DNA from 2 places in the Vibrio sp. 2130-1 genome. Region 1 is predicted to be linked to the other one. Evidence: predicted binding sites of a transcription regulator. Region 1 holds the regulator's gene; the other holds the start of a gene.

Region 1 (3,179 bases):
TGATTGAAGCGAAAGCAGGAGAGGCGGCGTTTGTTTCTCCTGGCATCATTGATGTAACCAACATTGCTGAGTTACCAGATGAAGAATACTTCGGCCCACTTCTGCAAGTGGTGCGTTACGAAGGGTTAGACAAAGCCGTGGCGCTAGCAAACGATACGCGCTTTGGCTTATCTGCTGGTTTGGTCTCAACCGACGACCAAGAATGGGAATACTTCGTTGACCACATTCGTGCAGGTATCGTGAACCGTAACCGCCAGCTCACTGGTGCAAGCGGTGATGCGCCATTTGGTGGTCCGGGGGCGTCGGGTAACTTGCGCCCAAGCGCTTACTACGCAGCAGATTACTGTGCGTACCCAATGGCATCAATGGAAGGTCAAGAGACTGTCTTGCCTGCAACATTGAGTCCAGGTGTAGCGCTATAAGTTTTAATAATAGAGTCGCAACTATGCATTGCGGCTCACCTTGCCGGCGCATCATTTAGGTATGGGTTGTAGTGATCGTTGGCAGAACACGAAAAGTGAGCAAAGACTCGGAAAAGCGTGTTGACTGACTGGCATTTACCGTCACAGGTTGATGGTTGCTCGTTCATTGTTCTGGACAACTTTTGTTGTGAACGAGCAGCCAACTTCCGCTTACCTTTAAACTCTACATCTCGTAACAAGGAGTCGTTATGACGCCCGATGTGTTATTTGAATCGCTATGGCAAGATTACATTCAACGTCTTTGCCCTTCGGCTGCTAAAGTGCATCAGCTGCTTCAAGAAGATGAGCCTCTGATTAATGATCATATAGCTTTACGTACCTTCAATATCGCGCCTCTTGGTATTGAAACTCTAGCTAAGCCATTTGTAGCTATTGGTTACAAGGCGTGTGGTGATTACGTTTTCGAAAGCAAAAAGCTGGTTGCTAAGCACTATGAGCACCCAGATCCGAAGCAACCTAAAGTATTTATTAGTGAGCTAAAAGTTGAAGAGTGCTCGTCTGAGCTACAAGAGATTGTGAAAAATTTGGTGGCACAAGTCGATGCTGACAAGCTGAACGATAGCGCATTCTTACATGGTGGACGCTTGTGGGATTTAAGCTTTGCTGATTACCAAACGTTGGCTAAAGAAAGTGAGTACGCATCTTGGCTTGCGGCGCATGGTTACGGAGCAAACCACTTCACGGTGAGCGTTAACCAGCTCAATGAATATGAAGAAGTGAAGCAGGTAAACGATCATCTGCGTACCGCTGGGTTTACCATTAATGAAAATGGTGGTGAAGTGAAGGGCACTCCTGAGGTGTTGCTAGAGCAGTCATCGACCATGGCAGATAAAGTAGCGGTTCGTTTTAGCGAAGGCACTGAAATTATCCCTGGCGGGTTTTATGAATTTGCTAAGCGCTATCCGATGGAAAATGGTGATTTGTACCCAGGTTTCGTGGCCGCTTCAGCTGACAAAATCTTTGAAAGTACGAATGGCTAAGTTTTAGGGTTAACCTGTTAAGCTTACTCATTAGTGTTCGCTGCACCCTATCTCATTTGGTCATGAGCAAATAAAAAGCCACCAATGTTGCCATTGGTGGCTTTTATAATTTTGTTCGTGTCACTCTAGTTTGAGATTAACGAGTACCGTAAACCACGATGGTTTTACCGTGAGCAGAGATTAGGTTCTGCTCTTCTAGCATCTTCAAAATACGACCTACTGTCTCACGAGAACAGCCAACAATTTGACCGATTTCTTGACGAGTGATCTTGATTTGCATGCCGTCTGGGTGAGTCATTGCGTCTGGTTGTTTTGCAAGGTTCAGAAGCGTCTGAGCGATACGACCAGTTACGTCTAGGAACGCCAGGTCACCCACTTTTTGGCTAGTTACTTGAAGACGACGAGCCATCTGCGCAGAAAGACGCATTAGGATGTCTGGGTTTACTTGGATAAGCTGACGGAACTTCTTGAAAGAAATTTCAGCAACTTCACAAGGAGATTTAGCACGAACCCAAGCTGTGCGCTCTTGGTCTTCCTCGAATAGACCAAGTTCACCAATAAAGTCTCCTTGGTTTAGGTAAGAAAGGATCATCTCCTTACCTTCTTCGTCTTTGATAAGAACCGCAACAGAACCTTTAACGATGTAGTACAAAGTTTCTGCCTTTTCGCCCGCGTGAATTAGCGTGCTCTTTGAAGGGTACTTATGAATATGACAGTGTGAAAGAAACCACTCTAATGTTGGGTCGGTTTGAGGTTTACCTAGAACCATAATATCTCACTTCCTCTGCAGGGTACGCTTGCGCTATCCATATTTTAGCTAAGCCTGAATTAGGCCTACTAGAATAAGAGCACTTTTTATATGCTGCAAGCTCTCTTGTGTTTCGGTAAGAAATAGTATCCTTTTTCGAAAACGATTTCTTGATTTTAATCGTGCCATGATTGAGATTTTGTAAGCAAAACTGTGCACATGATCACGGTATGAAAAGTAAACATCTTCGCAGGCAGGTTTTTAGCCAATTTTCCCTGTTTCGATGAGCTGTTGTAGGATAGGCCGAACTATGAGCTCCATTGCAAAGCTCATCTTACCGCCGGGTACGACAATCGTGTTGTGGCGTGACATGAATGAGCCATCAATCATGGCCAGCAGATATGGGAAGTCGACATTCTTGATACCGCGTAGGCGAATCACCACAAAACTCTCATCCAAACTAGGGATGCCTTTTGCATTAAGTGGGTTGGAAGTATCAACGGTCGGTACGCGCTGGAAGTTGATGTGAGTACGAGAAAACTGAGGAGTGATATAGTTGAGGTAATCGTCCATGGATCGCACGATTGAGTCCATTACCGCTTCACGCGAATGGCCGCGATCGCGAGTGTCGCGTACGAATTTTTGTATCCACTCTAAGTTCACAATCGGCACCATGCCAATTAAGAAATCCACATGTTGAGCAACATTAACATCACCATCCACCACGCCACCATGTAACCCTTCATAAAACAGCACGTCGCTGTTTTCGGGTAAGTCTTGCCACGGCGTAAACGTGCCTGGCATTTGATTGTAGGGAACCGCTTCGTCAAACGTGTGCAGATAACGGCGCACGCTGCCAGTGCCATCATGCCCGAACTTACGGAAAAACTCTTCTAGTCCCGGGAAGTCATTAGCTTGTGGGCCAAAGTAGCTAATGTGTCGACCTTGCTCGCGGGCTTTGCGAATTTC
Region 2 (3,179 bases), on a different contig from region 1:
ATTATCTTGCGTAACCGCAGGGAGTGCGAGGTCCTTATTTACCATGGCAAACAATTCAGACTCTTCGCTTACTAAGCTGCGATACTCTCGCAACAACTGACGGTTTGGCTCTAAGAAGATCTCACCCGTATAGCCGTCGACTATCCCGAGTTTGCCATTCACCACATCCGGATTAATGTTGGCGCCCATGACTGCAGGGACCCCAAGAGCTCGAGATAAAATGGCAGCGTGAGAGTTTGCGCCTCCCTCTAATGATACGACGGCTAACAAAAACTCTTTAGGTACAGAAGCGAGCAAGGTGGCAGTGAGTTCGTTCGCCACCAAAATAATGGGACGATCAATTGCAGAATTTTCTTGCTCACTGTTGTGCAGAAAATAGAGCAGCCTTTGCCCTAACTCTCGGATATCTTGCGCTCTTTCACGCATGTATACATCCGACATTCTGGCAAATCGATTCGAGTATGACTCTACAACTTGGCGTAACGCCCAGTCTGCCCTATCTCCTTTTTCAATCTGCTTCTTCAAATCACCGCGAAGCATCGGATCATTCAGTAAGTGAGTAAACAGATCGAAGATCGCCAGCGCATCTTTGTTGATTTCACTGTCCAGTTTTTTCCGCATGCGGCGAAAGTCATTTAACGCTCGCTCTATGGCCACCAGTAGTGTCTCGTGCTCGCGTTCCTTATCTAACGTGGACGAAGGGAAAACATCCGATAAACTCGGCTGGGTATTGTCGAACCAAAACTCTCCAATCGCGACACCAGTAGACGCAGGCAAACCTTTTAATACCGTGGGTTTAGATGCTAACTGCCAATGCCCAAGATTCTGCGCATGTGCAATGAGCACCGCTAACTGAGCGGATAAGGTAACAAGAAACGATTCTTCCATTTCACTAAACAAGCGCGGCGTTTTTTGTTGGATCACCAACACACCTAAAACTTGTTTACGATGAATGATTGGAGTAGCTAAAAAAGAGTGGTAAATCTGTTCGCCGAGTTGAGGAAAGAATTTGAACTCGGGGTGTTTTGAGGCTTCGGCAAGGTTAAGGGGTTCAGCGCTTCGTTTTACCAACCCAACCAAGCCTTCATTGAAGTTGATATGAATACTATCACCTTCAAAAATAAGGCCTTGAGTTGCCATTAACTCAAGGCGCTGCATTTCTTCATTAGCAAGATAGATAGTACAGCACTCAGTACTAAGGGCAGCACAAGTCTCTTTCACCAATATATCGAGTGCCAGATGCACATCATCGACCCTGGAGACTTTCTCAACTATTTCCCTTAGCTGACTGAGCATGATTATCCTCTACGTTGCTTTTTTCTTTTCCCTTTCGCTTTTCTCTCTCGAAAAGGCATGGCTAAGGATGCAAATTCTTTCATCGCTCGTCGATAAACATCTCGCTTGAAAGAAACAACTTGCCTAACTGGATACCAGTAACTTACCCAGCGCCAACCATCAAATTCAGGGGATTTTCCGCGTTGCATATTAATGCGAGACTCATCGCATTCTAATCTCAGCAGAAACCATTTCTGTTTTTGGCCGATACAAACAGGCTTGGAGTCCCAACGCACCAATCGCTTTGGTAGCTTATATCTTAACCAATGACGACTTGTTGCAATGATCTTAACGTCTTTTTTCGTTAAACCGACTTCTTCGTATAACTCCCTGAACATGGCTTGTTCAGGGGTTTCACCTTCGTCAATCCCACCTTGTGGAAATTGCCATGAGTGTTGCCCGTATCGTTTAGCCCAGAAGACCTGACCATGGTTATTACATATCACAATACCAACATTAAGTCGGTAACCATCGCCATCTATCACTGGCTAACCTCTATGAATAAATTTTTTATTACCGTGATTTTTCCACATATCCCCATTACTAGCAAACTTACTGATGTGATATGAGCAAGATTTATTACCTTTTCAGCATTTTTGGATATCTTTTAATCAAACCATACCTTATCAACACAAGAGTGAGACATTGCCCACATTTATTCACCTTTTCTGTGAATAACTTTGTGAAGAATTCAATTCAAATGAGTAATTCAGTTCAATCCCATCAAATGAAAAACAAATGAATAAACAAAAAAACAAACATAAAACATTGATAAAAAAGTATTTATTTTTAAAAATAACGATAATTCGATCTTCAATTTCTTGATGATCTTTTCACCAAACTCAGATCGGTCAAAGATCCACCAACAGGCTATTTATCCACACTTACCTGCTATTCGTTTAGATGATTACAACAAAATCAACCCCAAAAATGCATTTTAACCCCTGTTTATTCATACAGACTCCGTCAGGATCTTATCAATACCTCCTCCACCTGTGGATAAGTTATGAATTGATCGTTCTTACACCGCCTCGATGAAATCTTAAACAGTAGATTTGGTCGGAGTTTGATAAACTATATTTTTTGTAATACCACCTTGTAACTATGAAACCAGAACCACAAACAGAAGCAGAGCTATTGGAACGAGCGCATGATATGGCAGGACTCAGTTTTGCTGAGTTGGCCGCCGAAGCGAATATGATTGTTCCTGAAAACTTAAAACGTGATAAAGGTTGGGTGGGTCAATTACTCGAATGGCACTTGGGCGCTCCAGCTGGCAGTAAACCTCAACAAGATTTCGCAAAACTAGGGATCGAGTTGAAAAGTATTCCGATCAGTTACTCTGGCAAACCTTTAGAAACAACCTTTGTTTCTGTGGCTCCCCTCACTGGTGTTCATGGTCTTACATGGGAAACAAGTCATGTTCGAAACAAGCTATCTCGCGTGCTTTGGGTACCCGTAGAAGGAGAACGAGAAATCCCACTCGCTGAAAGACGTGTGGGCAGTCCACTCATTTGGTCACCAGATGAAGAAGAAGAACGGATTTTGCGAAATGACTGGGAAGAGTTAATGGAGATGATCGTCTTGGGAAGATTTGATCAAATTTCCGCCAGACACGGAGAAGCGCTGCATCTTCGCCCTAAAGCCGCAAATGCAAAAGCGCTCACCGAAGCATACAACTCAAATGGTAAGCCGATGAAAACTCTGCCCCGAGGCTTTTACCTTAGAACACAGTTTACTGAACAGATCTTACTCAAGCACTACATTAACACTCAACCAGAATAAAACCATATCAGCTATTTAGTGCGTCACGAGCGATAACTCAATATCGCAGTATGAGGCTG

Evidence for each region. The regulator CRP, encoded in region 1, controls carbon source genes, mostly activating them, when cyclic AMP is high. The targets are predictions, from matches to a motif close to TGTGANNNNNNTCACA.
Region 2: the regulator CRP is predicted to act here: its motif matches at 1,974-1,989, upstream of rppH (RNA pyrophosphohydrolase).

What each region holds. Positions count from the first base shown of each region.
Region 1 is NZ_JAWOUT010000023.1:29,523-32,701, forward strand. Features, by position in the region: gene astD (succinylglutamate-semialdehyde dehydrogenase) at 1-422, shown strand, start outside; gene R7Q09_RS22310 (DUF1338 domain-containing protein) at 671-1,462, shown strand; gene crp (cAMP-activated global transcriptional regulator CRP) at 1,599-2,231, opposite strand; gene R7Q09_RS22320 (phosphoribulokinase) at 2,472-3,179, opposite strand, start outside.
Region 2 is NZ_JAWOUT010000014.1:43,951-47,129, forward strand. Features, by position in the region: gene ptsP (phosphoenolpyruvate--protein phosphotransferase) at 1-1,296, opposite strand, end outside; gene rppH (RNA pyrophosphohydrolase) at 1,299-1,820, opposite strand; gene mutH (DNA mismatch repair endonuclease MutH) at 2,440-3,120, shown strand; gene R7Q09_RS18815 (DUF6482 family protein) at 3,136-3,179, opposite strand, start outside.